4 regions of the Streptomyces sp. XD-27 genome follow, and region 4 is predicted to be linked to each of the others. Evidence: riboswitches for the same ligand, from Rfam matches in the RefSeq annotation. Region 4 holds a riboswitch; each other region holds the start of a gene.
The links. Region 4 has a riboswitch for cobalamin ahead of metE (5-methyltetrahydropteroyltriglutamate--homocysteine S-methyltransferase). Riboswitches for the same ligand answer to the same signal wherever they lie in the genome.
Positions count from the first base shown of each region.

Region 1 (4,329 bases), 1.8 Mb from region 4:
CGTGCGGTGCGGGTCGCGGACCAGGCCGGGTGCGGCCCGTGCCGCTCGGCGAGGTCGCAGGACGCCTCGTAGGCCGCGAGCATGATGCGCTCGGAGATCTTGGTGGACAGCGCCTTGGCCTCGGCAGAGTCGAAGGGCAGCCGCAGCCGGAAGAACACGTCCTGCAGGCCCATCAGGCCCAGGCCGACCGGCCGCCAGCGGGAGTTGGAGGCCCCGGCCTCTTCCGTGGGGTAGAAGTTGATGTCCACCACGCGGTCGAGGAAGGTGACGGCGGTACGGACCGTGCGGTCCAGCTTCTCCCAGTCCATGTCGCCGTCCGCGCCCAGGTGCGCGGCCAGGTTGACCGAGCCCAGGTTGCACACGGCCGTCTCGCCGTCGTCCGTGACCTCGAGGATCTCGGTGCACAGGTTGGAGGAGTGGACGACCTTGCCGGGCTCGGCGGTCTGGTTCGCGGTGCGGTTGGCGGCGTCCTTGAACGTCATCCAGCCGTTGCCGGTCTGCGCGAGGGTGCGCATCATCCGCGCGTACAGCTGCCGGGCGGGGACGGTCTTGATGGCCTTGCCCTCGGCCTCGGCCTTGCGGTACGCGGCGTCGAACCGCTCGCCCCACAGGTCGACCAGCTCGGGCGTGTCGGACGGCGAGAACAGCGACCAGTCGGCGTCGGCCTCGACCCGGCGCATGAACTCGTCCGGGATCCAGTGCGCGATGTTGAGGTTGTGGGTGCGGCGGGCTTCCTCACCGGTGTTGTCCCGCAGCTCCAGGAACTCCTCGATGTCCGCGTGCCAGGTCTCCAGGTACACGCAGGCCGCGCCCTTGCGTCGGCCGCCCTGGTTGACGGCGGCGACGGAGGCGTCCAGGGTCCGCAGGAACGGCACGATGCCGTTGGAGTGCCCGTTGGTGCCGCGGATCAGCGACCCGCGGGCGCGGATGCGCGAGTACGACAGGCCGATGCCGCCGGCGTGCTTCGACAGCCGCGCCACCTGGTGGTAGCGGTTGTAGATCGAGTCCAGCTCGTCCAGCGGCGAGTCCAGCAGATAGCAGGACGACATCTGCGGGTGGCGGGTGCCGGAGTTGAACAGGGTGGGGGAGCTCGGCAGGTACGACAGCGTGCTGGTGAGCCGGTACAGCTCGCAGACGTCCGCCAGCGCCCGGTCGGACAGGTCCTCGGCCAGCCCGCAGGCCACGCGCAGCAGGAAGTGCTGCGGGGTCTCGACCACCTGACGGGTGATGGGGTGGCGCAGCAGGTAACGGCTGTGCAGGGTGCGCAGGCCGAAGTAGCCGAAGCGGTCGTCGGCGCCGTCGGCCAGCGTCTTGTCGACCAGGGTGTCCAGCCGGGCGGCGTGCGTCCGCACGAAGGCGGCCGTGGAGTCGGCGATCAGGCCCTCGCGGTGGCCCACCTCGACGGAGGCGGAGAAGGAGACCGCGCCCTGCCCGGCCGCCTCCTCGGCGATGGCGAGGGTCAGCAGCCGGGCGGCGAGCCGGGAGTACTCCGGCTCCTCCGCGATCAGGCCGGCGGCGGCCTCGGTGGCCAGGGCCCGCAACTCCGCCTCGTCCGACCCGGCGTGCCGGCCGCGCAGCGCGGCGGCGGCGACCTTGCCGGGGTCGGTGGCGGGAAGATCCGCGGTGAGATCGGTCAGGGTACGCAACAGGGCGGTTCCGGGCGCGTCGGCGGCGGCCGCGGAGTCCTTGGAGTCCTGGGCCGCTGAAACCGGATCGGCGGGCGCGATGGTCACGGAAGTGCTCTCCCTCGCTCGGCTGGGGGGCCAGGAGGGGTGGTGCGCGATGGTCGCGTACGGGCGTGCCGCACCGGAGCAGGGCATGCCGCGCAGCGTCCACCGGCCCAACCCGCGAGGCCCGGACGTGTTCGAGGCCGTCGGCAGGTAGTCGGACTTCACGCGCACGCAAAAACACACACGTACACCGTTGCGGGACAGTTCCGGATTCGCACCGGATTCCCCTGCGGCGACAGCGAGGATGAGCATACATCTTGTGTTGACTGCCGCACGCGCCACCACATGTTGTGTCACTCGGTTTGAGCTTTCGCACGAATGTGCTATATCGGGAGGCTGTTGGCGGCGTGCGCCGGCATGCGGAAGGGGCGCGGCGAGAGCGCCACGCCCCTGTCCTCCACGCTACCGCGCGGCCGTGCGCCGCGCGCCGTCAGTGTCCGCCCGGCGCCTTCACGGCCGCCCCGGCCGCCTCCACGGGCCGCTCGGCCCTGACGCCCGGGTCGCCCGCGTCCGCCCTGTAGTCCTCCGGGGAGGTCTCGTCGATGCCGTCGGGCGCCTTCAGCGCCCGCAGGACGACGGTCAGGGCGACCGTGACGGCGACGTTCAGGACGAAGGCGGTCAGACCGATGTAGCCGATCTCACCAATGCCGGGGATCTCCTTCTGGCTGCCGCCGAAGTGCTTCTGGGTGGGGCTCGCCACGCCGTACGCCGCGACCGTGCCGTAGACCATGCCGACCGCCCAGCCCGCGAGCAGCGCCCAGCGGTGGAACCAGCGGGTGAACAGACCGCCCACCAGCGCCGGGAAGGTCTGGAGGATCCAGATACCGCCCAGCAGCTGGAAGTTGATCGCCACCGTCTTGTCCATGGTCAGGACGAAGGCCAGCGCGCCCACCTTGACCAGCAGGGACACCAGCTTGGAGACCTTCGTCTCCTGCTCCGGCGTCGCGTCGGGCTTGAGGAAGTCCTTGTAGATGTTGCGGGTGAACAGGTTCGCCGCGGCGATCGACATGATCGCGGCCGGCACCAGCGCGCCGATGCCGATCGCGGCGAACGCCACGCCCGCGAACCAGTCCGGGAACATGTCCTCGAAGAGCTGCGGGATGGCCAGCTGCCCGTTGTCCACCTTCACGCCCGCCGCGATCGCCATGAAGCCCAGCAGCGCCAGCAGCCCGAGCATCAGCGAGTACAGCGGCAGGATGGTGGTGTTGCGGCGGATCACCTCGCGGCTGCGGCTGGACAGCGTCGCGGTGATGGAGTGCGGGTACATGAACAGCGCCAGCGCGGAGCCGAGTGCCAGCGTCGCGTACGCCCATTGCGAGGCCTCCGGTGGCGTCAGCGCGCCGCGCGGCTTCCCTGTCGCCTCGTTCGTCTGCGAGAACGCATCCCCGGCCTTGGCGAAGATGTCGTCGAAGCCGCCCAACTTGATCGGGATGTAGATGATCGCCACCACGATGACGATGTAGATCAGGGTGTCCTTCACGAACGCGATCAGCGCCGGGGCGCGCAGCCCGGAGGAGTAGGTGTACGCCGCGAGCACGCCGAAGGCGATGAGCAGCGGCAGGTCCTTGATGAACCAGTTGGTGTCCTCGCCGCCGCCGACGCCCATCACGTCCAGCACCGCCTGGATGCCGACGAGTTGCAGCGCGATGTAGGGCATCGTGGCGAGGATGCCGGTGACCGCGACGGCCAGCGACAGGCCCTTGGAGCCGAAGCGGCCGCGGACGAAGTCGGAGGTGGTGACGTACCCGTGCTTGTGGGACACCGACCACAGGCGGGGCAGGAAGGTGAAGATCAGCGGGTAGACGAGGATCGTGTACGGGACGGCGAAGAAGCCGGCCGCGCCCGCCGCGTAGACCGCGGCCGGTACCGCGACGAAGGTGTACGCGGTGTACAGGTCGCCGCCCAGCAGGAACCAGGTGACCCAGGTGCCGAAGCTGCGGCCGCCGAGACCCCACTCGTCGAGGTTGTTGGCGTTCTCGGCCGCCCGCCATCGCGCGGCCATGAAGCCCATGACGGTGACGGCCAGGAAGAAGAAGATGAAGACGGCGAGCGCCACGCCGTTCACGCCGTCGTTCACTTCGCCGCACCCCCCTCGCGGGACGCGCTCAGCGCCCGCTTCTCACGGCGGACCAGGACGTACGCGATCGCCGTCAGCCCGGTCGAGATCAGCACCCACAGCATCTGGTACCAGTAGAAGAACGGGATCCCGAACGCCTTGGGGTCGACCTTCGCGTACGAGCCGACCCACAGCATCGCGACGAACGGCGCGACCAGGCAGAGACCGATCACCACACGCGCGGGTGTGACGACCGGTCTGGTGCCGTTCGTTCCGGGTGTTTCGGGCATGGCGGCTCCGTCCCCTTGGCTTGATCACCTGCGGTAATGCGCACGAAATCTAAGCCAGCGGTATGGTGCCCGTCACTACCCGTCCGTATATCGGTATGACAAATACCGGCCAGCCGCCGCGGCCGGGTTCCGGCTGAGGTTGTCAGTCGGCTGCGGGCCGCTGCAGTCGTGCCACGCTGTGCTGTCCCGGGGCGGTGACATCAGCGGCTCCGCCGCGGGCCCCCGGACCCCCAGCCGGGTTCCGGCCGGGGCC
Region 1 covers NZ_CP130713.1:5,436,726-5,441,054, forward strand. The annotation lists gene Q3Y56_RS23685 (ribonucleoside-diphosphate reductase subunit alpha) at 1-1,733, opposite strand, end outside; gene Q3Y56_RS23690 (hypothetical protein) at 1,738-1,884, shown strand; cobalamin riboswitch at 1,858-1,999, opposite strand; gene mctP (monocarboxylate uptake permease MctP) at 2,161-3,807, opposite strand; gene Q3Y56_RS23700 (DUF3311 domain-containing protein) at 3,804-4,076, opposite strand.
Region 1: linked by a shared signal. The riboswitch ahead of Q3Y56_RS23685 (ribonucleoside-diphosphate reductase subunit alpha) and the one ahead of metE (5-methyltetrahydropteroyltriglutamate--homocysteine S-methyltransferase) in region 4 are both predicted to bind cobalamin.

Region 2 (4,329 bases), 5.0 Mb from region 4:
GCCGAACGGGCCGAGCATGTCGAGGCTGAAGGTGTTCACGGAGAACGTTCCGGTGCGGATGCGCCGGGCCACGCCGATGCCGCGTTCGACGTCGGCGGTCCACACGCTGCCGGAGAGCCCGTAATCGGAGTCGTCGGCGATCCGCACCGCCTCCTCCTCGCTCTCGTACGGCAGCAGGCAGATGACGGGGCCGAAGATCTCCTCACGGGCGATCCGCATGTCGTTGCGGACGTTCCCGAAGAGGGTCGGTTCGACGTACCAGCCGGTCTCGGGGGAGGCGGGGCGGCCGCCTCCGGTGAGCAGTTCGGCGCCCTCGCGCCGCCCGAGGTCGATGTAGTCGAACGAGCGCTGCTGCTGGCGGCGCGCGACCAGCGGGCCGACCTGGGTGGCCGGGTCGAACGGGTCCCCGACGACCAGCGCGGAGGCGGCGGCCGCGAGGCGTTCGGCGATCTCCGCGTAGTGGTCGCGCGGGGCGAGGATGCGGGTCTGGGCAACGCACGCCTGGCCGTTGTTCATCCACGCGTTGGGGACGATGCCGCCGACGGCGGCGTCCAGATCGGCGTCGGGCAGGATGACGGCCGCCGACTTGCCGCCCAACTCCAGCGTCACCCGCGTCAGTCGGCGGGCGGCGACCTCCATGACGCGCCGGCCCGCTGCCACGGACCCGGTGAACGACACCTTGTCGACGCCCGGGTGCCCCACCAGGTACTCGCCGACCTCCGGGCCCGCGGGCAGGACGGACAGCACGCCGTCCGGCAGCCCCGCCTCGGCGGCGATCTCCGCGAGCAGGTACGAGTCGAGCGGGGCCTCCGGGGAGGGCTTGAGGATCACCGGGCAGCCGGCCAGCAGCGCGGGCGCGAGCTTGGCCGCGGCCACGAACTGCGGGGCGTTCCACGGCACGACGGCCGCCACCACCCCGACCGGGGCGCGCCGCACCAGCAGCGGCCCCAGGATGCCGGTGCGCCGCTCCTCGTAGCCGGTGTCGCGGGCGACCGCGAGGGCCGCCTCCCACACCATCACCGCGCCGAGCGCCTGGCCGAGGACGCTCCAGGAGTACGGGCTGCCGTTCTGGGCGGTGACGGTCCGGGCGACCTCCTCGTGCCGGGCGGCGAGCGCGTCCTTGATCCGGGTGACGACCGCGATCCGCTCCTTGGGGTCGCTACGCGGCCAGGGGCCGGCGTCGAAGGCGGCGCGCGCGGTGGCGACCGCCCGGTCCACGTCCTCGCGGGTGGCGTGCGGTACGCGGCCGATGACCGCCTCCGTGTGCGGTGAGACGACCTCGATGGTGCCGCGGCCCGCGGGTTCGGCCGGGGCGCCGCCGATGACCAGGTGGCCGTACTCGACACGGCCGTTCGCGGGGTCCGTCATGGTGGGAACCTCCAGGGATTCGGCCGCCGCCCGGCTCCGGACAAATAACTGACGCTACGTCAGAAACTGATACCAGTTCTCGCTATAGTGGGCAACGGCCGTGCGGCGACAGGGGGTTGACGTGACCGATGAGGCGACCGCTCCGGTGACCTCGCACGGCGGCGGCGTGTGGAGCATCCCGGTCCCGATCCCCGGCAACCCGCTCGGCCACACCCTCGTCCACGTCCTGGACACCGATCGCGGCCCGGTCCTGATCGACACCGGCTGGGACGATCCGACGGCCTGGGACGCACTCACCACCGGCCTGACCGCCTGCGGCACCGCCGTGTCGGACATCCACGGCGTCGTCCTCACCCACCACCACCCCGACCACCACGGGCTCTCCGGCCGGGTGCGCGAAGCGTCCGGCGCGTGGCTGGCCATGCACGCCGCCGACGCGGCCGTGGTGCGCCGCACCAGCGCCGCGGCGCCCGGCCGGTGGCTCGACTACCTCACCGACCGGCTCGCCGCCGCCGGGGCGCCCGCGGACCACCTCGCCCCGCTGCGCGCCGCCCGCGCCGCGGGACGCGCCGGCGACCTGCCCGGCCTCGCCGCCGCGCTGCCCGACCGGCACATCGCCCCCGGCGCCCTCCTCGACCTGCCCGGCCGCAGGCTGCGGGCCGTATGGACACCGGGCCACACCCCGGGCCACGTCTGCCTGCACCTGGAGGAGGAGCATCCGGCGGGCGCGCCCGGCAACGGCCGGCTGTTCTCCGGCGACCACCTGCTCCCGGGCATCTCCCCGCACATCGGCCTCTACGAGGACCCGGACGACGACGGACCCGCGGGGAGGCCGACCCGCTCGGCGACTACCTCGACTCCCTCGGCCGCGTGGGCCGGCTCGGCCCGGCCGAGGTGCTCCCGGCCCATCAGCACGCGTTCACCGGCGCCGACCGCCGCGTCGGCGAACTGCTCGACCACCACGCCGACCGCCTGGCCGGCGTACGGGACCTGCTGGCGACCCCGCGCACGCCCTGGCGGCTCGCCGAGCGCATGCGCTGGAACCGCCCGTGGGCGGACATCCCGTACGGCTCGCGGAACATCGCGGTCGCGGAGGCGGAGGCGCATCTGCGGCACCTGGTGAAGCGGGGGCGGGCGGCGGCGGTGCCGGGCACCGACCCGGTCGCGTACCAGGCGGTGTGAGTCCCGCGTGAGTCCCGCCCGGCGCCGGGTGGTCCTCCGACCTCCCGGTAAGGCGCCGGTTAAGGTGGGCGTGCACAACTTCATGCGTGACCGATCGGGGAAAGCCGGTGCGATTCCGGCGCTGACCCGCAACCGTGAGTACGGCCCGCGCCCGCCGGTACGGCTGGCCGACCGTATGAGCCGGAGCACCCGTCGGCCACACCGAAGGCTCCCGCGCACCGGTCGCCGACGCGACCGGTGCGCGGCACCGTCGAGGTCTACGGAGCTGAGCCCGGTGCCACCGTGCGCGTGCCGCGCACGGGTGGACGGCCGTGTCTCAGCTGCGTGCAGAACACCGCGAACACACACCGAGAGGCACCGTCCATGAACGTACGCCGCAGCGCCGCGGCCCTGGCCGTCTCCGTCGTCCTCGGCGCGGCCGCCGCCCCGGCGGCGTTCGCCGACGACGCCCCCTCCCCGAAGCCGAAGCAGTCCGCGCTGCCGCAGGGGCTGTACGGGACCAAGGACCCCACGTACGACGGCGTGTGGCGGCAGTCCCTGGCGCTGCTCGCCCAGGACGCGGTCGGCGTCACCCCGGCGGAGTCGGGTGTGAAGTGGCTGGCCGGGCAGCAGTGCGCGGACGGCGGCTTTGTGCCGTTCCGGCACGAGACCGCCACCCCGTGCACGGCGAAGAACGTCGACAGCAACGCCACCGCGGCCGCCGTGCAGGCGCTCGCCGCGGTCGGCGGGCACGGCGCGGCCGTCGAGAAGGGCGTCGGCTGGCTGAAGAAGAACCAGAACGAGGACGGCGGCTGGGGGATGAACCCCGGCGGCGACAGCGACGCCAACTCCACGGCCGTGGCCGTCGGCGCGCTCGCCGCCGCCGGGCAGGACCCGGCGAAGATCGCCTCCGCGAAGGGCGGCAAGACGCCGTACGACGCGCTGCTCGCGCTGCGGCTGGGCTGCGACGCGAAGAAGGACGAGCGCGGGGCGTTCGCGTACCAGCCCGGTAAGGGCGACCTGGCCCCGAACGACGTGGCCACCGTCGCCGCCGCGCTCGGCGCCACCGGCCAGGGCTTCGTGTTCGAGCCGGTCGGCAGGGACGACGACGAGGCGGTCGAGCCGCTGGAGTGCGGAGCGGGCGCCGACAAGAGCGACACGAAGGCCAAGGGCGCGGCCGCGGCGGAGGACGCCGCCGACGCGGCGGACGCGTACCTGGTCGCCAAGCTGGCCGGGAACGGCCAGCACCTGATGGCCGCCCTGCCCGGCCAGGACCCGAAGCCCGACCTCGGCAGCACCGCCGACGCGGTGCTCGCGCTCGCGGCGGGCGAGCATCGGGCCGCGGCCGCCAAGCCGCTCGCCTGGCTCCAGGGCAAGGACAGCGGCGCGGTCGCGTGGGCCAAGGACGACCCGGGCGCGCTGGCCAAGCTGATCCTGGCCACCCGCTCGGTCGGCGGCGACCCGCGCGACTTCGGCGGTACGGACCTGGTACGTGCGCTGAACGCCACCGGCCCCAAGCCCGCGGCCGCCTCGGACCACTCCGGCACGCAGAAGCAGGCCGACGAGGACAAGAAGAAGGACGACAAGGGCGACAGCCCGTTCGGCCTGTGGTGGTTCATCGGCGTGTGCGCGGTCGCGGGCATCGGCATCGGCTTCCTGCTCAGCGGCCGGAAGAAGCAGCAGCTCTGATGGCTGAACGGTCCGTGGCACGGCGTCCGTACGGGCGGGACGCGCCGGCCAGGCCGGTCGCGCTGGTCTCGTCGCTGTGCGCCGGGCTGCTGCTCGTCGTCCTGGGCGCCG
Region 2 covers NZ_CP130713.1:2,153,275-2,157,603, forward strand. The annotation lists gene Q3Y56_RS09340 (aldehyde dehydrogenase) at 1-1,368, opposite strand, end outside; partial or broken gene Q3Y56_RS09345 (MBL fold metallo-hydrolase) at 1,490-2,550, shown strand; cobalamin riboswitch at 2,625-2,762, shown strand; gene Q3Y56_RS09350 (prenyltransferase/squalene oxidase repeat-containing protein) at 2,914-4,218, shown strand; gene Q3Y56_RS09355 (SCO2322 family protein) at 4,218-4,329, shown strand, end outside.
Region 2: linked by a shared signal. The riboswitch ahead of Q3Y56_RS09350 (prenyltransferase/squalene oxidase repeat-containing protein) and the one ahead of metE (5-methyltetrahydropteroyltriglutamate--homocysteine S-methyltransferase) in region 4 are both predicted to bind cobalamin.

Region 3 (4,329 bases), 3.5 Mb from region 4:
GATCTCCGTGATGCCCACGTCGTTGGTGACCACGCGCCGGGGCGCCTTGTCGTACGTGACCTTCCGCCCGCAGTTCTCGACGGTCACCGGGTAGTGGCCGGACGGCCTGCCGCCGCGGGCGTCGTCGTCCGCGGCGTCGTCCGCCACATGGGCGCCGCACCCGGTCAGGCCGAGGCCGAGGGCGAGCACGAGGGCGATGGGCGTCAGGCGCATGAGCCGTCCTTACGAAGAGCGGGGAGAGGGAAGGGCGGGGAGGAGGTCGAAGAGCAACTGCACGGCACCGGTCTCGGGGTGCGGTACGCGGTGCGCACGGACGCCGAAGACCTCGGCCAGCAGCTCGGGGGTGAGCACGTCGTGGGGGGCGCCGGAGGCGACGATCCGGCCGCGCGCGATCACGTACAGCACGTCGCAGTGGACGGCGGCGAGGTTCAGGTCGTGCAGCGCGGTCAGCACGGTGAGCCTGCTGTCCTTCACCAGCGCCAGCACCTCCAGCTGCTGGGCGATGTCCAGGTGGTTCGTCGGCTCGTCCAGGACGAGCACCCGCGGCTCCTGCGCCAGCGCGCGGGCGATCAGCACCCGCTGCTTCTCGCCGCCGGACAGGGACAGGAAGCCGCGGTCGGCGAGCCGGTCCGCGCCCACCCGCGCCAGCGCGGCCGCGCACGCCTCCCGGTCGGCATCGGTGACCCGCCCGGCGGCGCGCTGGTGCGGCAGCCGGCCCATGGCGACCACCTCGGCGACGGTGAAGTCGAACTCGCTCGCCGACTCCTGCGGCAGCGCGGCCAGCCGCCGCGCGCCCTCCCGTGCGGTGAGCGCGTACAGGTCCTCACCGTCGAGCCGGACCGTGCCCGCGGTGGGGCGCAGCGCCCGGTAGACGCAGCGCAGCAGGGTGGACTTGCCGCTGCCGTTGGGGCCGACGAGCCCGACCAGCTGCCCGGTCCCGGCCCGCAGCGCGATGTCGTCGACGAGCCGCGCGCCCGCGACCTCCACGCTCAGGCCCTCGATGTCGACCCGCATCACGCGCCTCCGAAGCTGTAGCCGCGGCGGCGCATCAGCAGGACGAAGCAGGGCACCCCGATGACGGCCGTGATGACCCCGAGGGGCAGTTCGATCGGCGGCAGCAGCACCCGGGACAGGATGTCCACCCACACCAGCAGCACCGCGCCGAGCAGCGGCGCGACGGCCAGTACCCGGCGGTGGTCGGCGCCGACCAGCATCCGCGCCAGATGCGGCACCATCAGCCCGACGAACCCGATCGCGCCGCTGACCGCGACCACCGCGCCGGTGACGGCGGCGGTCACCACGAACAGCTCGGTCCGCAGCCGGGCCGCGTCCACGCCGAGCGCGGTGGCGGTCTCGTCGCCCATGGCGAGCGCGTTGAGACGGCCGGCGGAGAGCGCGAGATAGCCCAGGGCCGCGGCCACCGCGGCGGCCGCGATCGGCACCGCCGCCCAGCTCGCGCCGCTCAGGCTGCCGAGCAGCCACATCATCGCGGAGCGGGCGGCATCGCCCCGGTCGGCGGAGAAGACCATCAGCGTGGTGATCGCCGAGAAGCCGTAGTACATGGCCGAACCGGTCAGCACCAGGCGCAGCGGGGTCAGCCCCTGCGGCGTGCGGGCCGCCGCGTACACCAGGGCCATCGACGCCAGCGCCGAGACGAACGCGGACAGCGACAGCGCCCAGACACCCAGGCTCGCGAGGGCGCCGAAGAGCAGCACGGCGTTGGCGCCGATCGCCGCGCCCGAGGAGATGCCCAGCACGAACGGGTCGGCGAGCGCGTTGCGCACCATCGCCTGGACCGCCACGCCGATGGCCGCGAGCCCGGCCCCGACGACGGCGGCCAGGACGGCGCGCGGGAAGCGCAGCTCCCACACGATGGTGTACGCGGAGAGTTCGTCCCGGCCGATGGTGCCCCCGGTCAGCCCGGCGCGCAGCATGCGCAGCACCTCGGACCAGGACAGCCCGGCGGCGCCGAGGCCCACGCCGCAGACGAGGGAGACCACGAGCGCGGCGGTGAGCGCGCCGACCAGCGGCGGCAACGGGACCCGGCGGGGCGCGCCGGCGCGTGGGCGCGGGTCCGAGGCGGCCTGTGCGCGCGGGTCCGCGTCGACGGTCCGTGGGCGCGGGTCCGCGGTGTCGGTGGGGCTCGCCACGGGCGGGTCGCTTTCACCTCGGGCCGCGTCCGTACGGAGAAAGGAGGCGCGGCCCGGGCACTCGATGCCGGTGGCGGTCCCCTCGCAGTCCACGGCGAGTTGTCAGGAGCTGCCGCCGCCGCGGGTGATCAGGCTTGCGACCCACTGGGGCCGCCTACTGTTGCGGGTCAGCGCCGGACTTCGACCGGACTTCCCCCGCGGGGGCGGGTGTGAAGCAGAAGACGTGAAGCAGAAGAGCCGAAGGTCAGCGGAAGAAGGCGATGCCGTCGTCCGGCAGGTCACCCAGGTCCTTGGCCCAGGCCGCGACCTGCTCGGGCGTGACGGACTTCTTCAGGTGCGCCGACATGTAGGGGCGCAGCGGCACCTCGGGGGTGGCCTTCTCGCCGACCCACATCAGGTCCCCCTTGACGTAGCCGTACAGCCGCTTGCCGCCGGAGTACGGGCCGGAGGCGGCGGTGCGCGCGACGGCGTCGGTGACCAGGTCGATCTGGGGCTTCTGCGCCGCCAGCTCGCCGTACCAGACCTCGACGACGCCCTGGTCGCGGATCATCACGATCTCGACCTTGCGGTCCTTGTCGATCCGCCAGTAGCCGGACTCGGTCTCCAGCGGCTCGACCTGCTTGCCCTCCGCGTCCAGCACCCAGCTGCGCGAGACGTACTCCAGGAAGTCCCGGCCGTCGTGGCTGAAGGTCACTTCCTGCCCGAAGTTGCACTTCTTCGAGCCCGGGAAGTCGGCGACGCCCGCACCCGTCCAGTTGCCGAGGAGGAAGGCGAGGGGCACGAGGTCCGGGTGGAGGTCGGACGGGATCTCGATCATGGAATCAGGCGTTCTGCTAGTGAGCGGAAGGGAGCGGTCAGCGCTGGCCCTGGTACAGCTTCTTCCAGGTCAGCCCGACGAAGCCGAGCGTGCCTACCGCGACCAGGATCATCAGGGTGGTGAAGACTGCCTCAAGCACGAGCGCGCTCCTCGGACGGAGTGAGGTATTACGGATCGCCGCCAGTCTAGTCCGCGATGCCGCCTCACCTAGGCTGGGGCCATGGCCAAGAAGCTGGTGATCAAGGTGACCGCGGGCGCGGACGCGCCGGAGCGGTGCTCGCAGGGGTTCACGGCGGCGGCGGTGGCCGCGGCCAGCGGGGTCGAGGTCTCGCTGTATCTGACCGGGGAGTCGACGTGGTTCGCCCTGCCGGGGCGGGCGGCGGAGTTCGAGCTGCCGCACGCGGCGCCGCTGCCGGATCTGATCGACGGCATCCTGGTGGGCGGCGGGACGATCACGGTGTGTTCGCAGTGCGCGGCCCGGCGCGGGATCGAGGAGAAGGACCTCATCAAGGGCGCGCGGATCGCGGGGATGCAGGTCTTCGTCAGCGAGATCATGCCGGACGGCGTGCAGGCGCTCGTGTACTGAGCGTCTACGGGTACCGAGCGCCGTCTGCGGGTACCGAGCGCCGTACCGGGCTTCGCCCGCGACTCAGCTCCGGCGGTCCAGCTCGCGCCACCACTCGTCCGACTGCCGGTCGCCCGTCTCGTCCCACCACCGGTCGTCCGGCCCTCTGCGGTTCGCGATGATCGCGGCGAACGGCGGGATGGCCATGGCGACGACGCACATCGCGACCGCCACCGGCACGGACCACAGGCGCACGACGGCCCACGCCGTGATGAACAGCGTCAGACACGCGCCCATCAGGACGAAGTAAGCACGGCGCCGTCGCGCGTACACGCTTTCAGCGTACGACCGAAGGCCGCTCCCCGTAACCGCGCCCGCAACGACCGAGAGCCGCATCCCGCAGAGGGCGTCCAACCCAGGGATGCGGCTCTCGGCCCGTGAGCCGGGTTGCGGCTCAGACGGCGATGGCGACCTCCGCCAGTCCGCCCTTCTGGGCGATAACGGTGCGGTCCGCGGTCGCGCCCGGCACCAGGGCGCGCAGCGTCCAGGTGCCCTCGGCGGCGTAGAAGCGGAACTGGCCCGTCGCCGAGGTGGGGACCTCGGCGGTGAACTCGCCGGTGCTGTCCAGCAGGCGCACGTAACCGGTGACGGGCTGGCCGTCGCGGGTCACCGAGCCCTGGATCGTGGTCTCACCGGACTTGATGGTCGACGCGTCGGGGCCGCCGGCCTTTGCTCCACACATGGGTGTCTTTCCTTACGTTCCGGGAGGCGGGGAGGTCAGTTGTTGGCGCCGAGCT
Region 3 covers NZ_CP130713.1:3,647,210-3,651,538, reverse strand. The annotation lists gene Q3Y56_RS15550 (ABC transporter substrate-binding protein) at 1-213, opposite strand, end outside; gene Q3Y56_RS15545 (ABC transporter ATP-binding protein) at 223-1,014, opposite strand; gene Q3Y56_RS15540 (iron ABC transporter permease) at 1,014-2,036, opposite strand; cobalamin riboswitch at 2,252-2,385, opposite strand; gene Q3Y56_RS15535 (FABP family protein) at 2,395-2,967, opposite strand; gene Q3Y56_RS15530 (DsrE family protein) at 3,188-3,553, shown strand; gene Q3Y56_RS15525 (DUF3099 domain-containing protein) at 3,617-3,865, opposite strand; gene Q3Y56_RS15520 (DUF1416 domain-containing protein) at 3,987-4,274, opposite strand; gene Q3Y56_RS15515 (sulfurtransferase) at 4,310-4,329, opposite strand, start outside.
Region 3: linked by a shared signal. The riboswitch ahead of Q3Y56_RS15540 (iron ABC transporter permease) and the one ahead of metE (5-methyltetrahydropteroyltriglutamate--homocysteine S-methyltransferase) in region 4 are both predicted to bind cobalamin.

Region 4 (4,329 bases):
GGTGCGCCTGGACAAGGAACGCGAGGCCGAGGACGGCTTCGACGGCTCCTGGGTCGCCCACCCCGGCCTCGTCCCCGTCTGCCGCGACGTCTTCGACCACGTGCTGGGCGACCGGCCCCACCAGCTGACACGCACCCGCGACGACGTGGACGTGACCGCCGCCGACCTGCTCGCCGTCCGCCGTACCAGCGGCCCGCCGACACCGGACGGCATCCGCGCCGACATCGCCGTCGCGCTGCGCTACTTCGACGCCTGGCTGCGCGGCAGCGGCGCCGTCGCCCTCAACGGGCTGATGGAGGACGCCGCGACCGCCGAGATCGCCCGCTGCCAGGTCTGGCAGTGGCTGCGCCACGGCGCCGCCGACCGCGCCACCGTGCTGCGCCTGCTCGACGCCGAGAGCGCGGCCCTGGAGCGGGAACAACCGGACGCACGCGCCGCGGAGGCCCGCGGTATCTTCGAACGCACGGCTCTGGCGAAGGACCTTCCGGCGTTCTTCACCCCCGACGCCTACGCCCGCCACCTCGTCCACCGCCCGGCGGTGCGGCCATGAGCAAGCCCGACCAGGTCATGAGCGCACCCATCCAGCGGGTCGGCGTCGTCGGCGGCGGCCAGATGGGGGCCGGCATCGCGGAGGTCTGCGCCCGCGCCGGGCTCGACACGGTGGTCTGCGAGGCGGACGCCACGGCGGCCCGCGCCGCCCGGGAACGCGTGGCCGCATCCCTCGAACGCGCAGTCCAGCGCGGCAAACTGGACCGCGTCCACGCCGAGGACGCCCTTGCCCGGCTCGTCTTCACCGGCAGTCTCGACGACCTCGCCGACCGGCAGCTCGTCGTCGAGGCCGTCGTGGAGGACCCGGACGTGAAGACCGGGATCTTCGCCGCCCTCGACAAGATCGTCGAGGATCCGGCGGCGGTCCTGGCCACGAACACCTCCGCCATCCCCGTGATGCGCCTCGGCATGGCGACGCGGCGCGCCGACCGCGTGCTGGGCCTGCACTTCTTCAACCCGGCGCCCGTCATGCCGCTGCTGGAGGTCGTCACCTCGCTGCACACGAGCGCCGAAACGGTCCGCACGGCCGAGGACTTCGCCACCGCGACGCTCGGCAAGACCGCGATCCGCTCCCAGGACCGGTCCGGATTCGTCGTCAACGCGCTGCTCATCCCCTACCTCCTCGCGGCGGTCCGGATGGCCGAGTCCGGCTTCGCCACCGCCGCCGACGTGGACGCGGGCATGGAACTGGGCTGCGCCCACCCGATGGGACCGCTGAAGCTGGCCGACCTGATCGGCCTGGACACGGTCGCCGCCATCGCCGAGTCGCTGTACGAGGAGTTCAAAGAGCCCCTCTACGCCCCGCCGCCGCTGCTCCAGCGCATGGTCGAGGCGGGGCTGCTCGGACGGAAGACGGGCCGGGGGTTCCACACGTACGACCGGTGACCGATAGGCTGGCGGACGCAGCTGGTTCGCCCTGTCCGCCAGGCAGGCGCGTCGTAAGAGGGAACCCGGTGGGAATCCGGGACTGCCCCGCAGCGGTGAGTGGGAACGACCGCCGTCATACGCACTGGACCCGACCGGGTCCGGGAAGCGACGGCCAGTAGGTGTCCGCCCTTCACGGGCGGACGTGCCCGCGAGTCCGAAGACCTGCCCGTTGCCCGCGCGCGACCGATCGCGCGCGGAGATCTCGGTGACCTCGAGGGCGGGTCGGCGGTGCCCCGGACGACGTCCGGGGGAGTACAGCAGGCGGACGCACACGCAGATGGTGGTGCGGCCCGCCTCGACTCGCCGTCCCTTCGCGCCCCTCGCCCCGTTCCGGGATCTGTGACGAGAGATGCTCGCGAAGGAGAGTTCTGTGACAGCGAAGTCCGCAGCCGCGGCAGCACGGGCCACCGTGTACGGCTACCCCCGCCAGGGCCCGAACCGGGAACTGAAGAAGGCCATCGAGGGCTACTGGAAGGGCCGCGTCGACGCCGATGCCCTCCGGGAGTGCGCCGCCGGCCTGCGCCGGGCGAACTGGCGGCAGCTGGTCGACGCCGGCATCGACGAGGTGCCGACCGGTGACTTCTCGTACTACGACCACGTTCTGGACACCAGCGTCATGGTCGGCGCCATCCCCGCCCGGCACCGCGCCGCCGTCGCGGCGGACGCCCTGGACGGGTACTTCGCGATGGCGCGCGGCACCCAGGACGCGGCGCCGCTGGAGATGACCAAGTGGTTCGACACCAACTACCACTACCTGGTGCCCGAACTCGGCCCCGACACCGTCTTCACCGCCGACTCCGCCAAGCAGGTCGCCGAGCTGAAGGAGGCCCTCGCGCTCGGGGCGGCCGCCCGCCCGGTCCTGGTCGGCCCCGTCACCTACCTCCTGCTGGCCAAGCCGGCGCCCGGCGTCGCGGCGGACTTCGTCCCCTGACGCTGCTCGACCGGCTGCTTCCCGTGTACGCCGAGGTCCTCGCCGACCTGCGCGCCGCCGGCGCCGAGTGGGTGCAGCTCGACGAACCCGCCCTGGCCCAGGACCGCACCCCGGCCGAACTGAACGCCGCCGCCCGCGCCTACCGGGATCTGGGAGGTCTCGCCGACCGCCCGAAGCTGCTCGTCGCCTCCTACTTCGACCGGCTCGGCGAGGCCCTGCCCGTGCTGGCCAAGGCGCCCGTCGACGGACTGGCGCTCGACTTCACCGAGTCCGCCGCCGCCCACCTCGACGACCTCGCCGCCGTCGGCGGGCTGCCCGGCAAGCGCCTGGTCGCCGGCGTCGTCAACGGCCGCAACATCTGGCTCAACGACTTCGAGAAGTCCCTGTCCACCCTCGGCACGCTCCTCGGCCTCGCCGACCGGGTCGACGTGTCCGCCTCCTGCTCCCTGCTGCACGTCCCGCTGGACACCGGCGCCGAACGCGACCTCGATCCGCAGGTCGCCCGCTGGCTCGCCTTCGCCCGCCAGAAGACCACCGAGATCGTCACCCTCGCCCGCGGCCTGGCACGCGGCACCGACACCATCGCCGCCGAACTCGCCGCCAACCGCGCCAGCCTGGCGTCCCGCGCCGGCTCCGCGCTCACCCGCGACCCGGCGGTGCGCAGGCGCGCCGCGGCGGTCACCGACGCCGACGGCCGCCGCTCGCAGCCGTACGCCGAACGGGCGGCCGCCCAGCGCGCCCACCTCCGGCTGCCCCTGCTGCCCACGACCACCATCGGGTCCTTCCCGCAGACCACCGAGCTGCGCGCCGCCCGCGCCGACCTGCGCGCCGGCCGCATCGACACCGCCGCCTACGAGGAGCGCATCAGGGACGAGATCCGCGACGTCCTGTCCTTCCAGGAGAAGGCCGGGATCGACGTCCTGGTGCACGGCGAGCCCGAACGCAACGACATGGTGCAGTACTTCGCCGAGCGGCTGACGGGCTACCTCGCCACGCAGCACGGCTGGGTCCAGTCCTACGGCACCCGCTACGTCCGCCCGCCGATCCTGGCCGGCGACATCTCCCGCCCCGAACCGATGACGGTGCGCTGGACGACGTACGCCCAGTCGGTCACCGACCGCCCGGTCAAGGGCATGCTCACCGGCCCCGTCACCATGCTGGCCTGGTCCTTCGTCCGCGACGACCAGCCGCTGGGCGACACCGCCCGGCAGGTCGCGCTCGCCCTGCGGGACGAGGTGGGCGACCTCGAGGCGGCCGGCACCTCGGTGATCCAGGTCGACGAGCCCGCACTGCGGGAGACGCTGCCGCTGCGCGCCGCCGACCGTCCGGCGTACCTGGAGTGGGCCACCGAGGCGTTCCGCCTGACCACCGGCGGGGTCCGTCCGGACACCCAGATCCACACCCACATGTGCTACGCCGAGTTCGGCGACATCCTCCAGGCGATCGACGACCTCGACGCCGACGTCATCAGCCTGGAGGCCGCCCGCTCCCACATGCAGGTCGCCCGGGAACTGGCGACGTCCGGCTACCCCCGCGAGGCCGGCCCCGGCGTCTACGACATCCACTCCCCGCGCGTCCCGACCACGGCCGAGGCCGCGGCCCTGCTGCGCAAGGGGCTTGAGGCCATCCCCGCCGAGCGGCTGTGGGTCAACCCCGACTGCGGGCTGAAGACCCGCGGCTGGCCCGAGGTGCGGGCCTCGCTGGAGAACATGGTGGCGGCGGCCCGCGACGTCCGCGACGGCCTGCCCGCCGCGCACTCCTGAGGCACCGCCACCCCACCCGGTCGCCGCCCCCTTTCACCCGTTCTCCGGTGACAGGGTGCGGTGACCGGCCGGCGGGCATGGAATGCTCGCATGCGCGCGCGACAGCCCCCGCGGGAGCCGGCCACGGCCGGTTCACCGCCGCCGAAGGGCGGGTTGCGG
Region 4 covers NZ_CP130713.1:7,195,416-7,199,744, forward strand. The annotation lists gene aceB (malate synthase A) at 1-550, shown strand, start outside; gene Q3Y56_RS31525 (3-hydroxybutyryl-CoA dehydrogenase) at 568-1,434, shown strand; cobalamin riboswitch at 1,489-1,640, shown strand; partial or broken gene metE (5-methyltetrahydropteroyltriglutamate--homocysteine S-methyltransferase) at 1,847-4,170, shown strand; gene Q3Y56_RS31535 (MMPL family transporter) at 4,261-4,329, shown strand, end outside.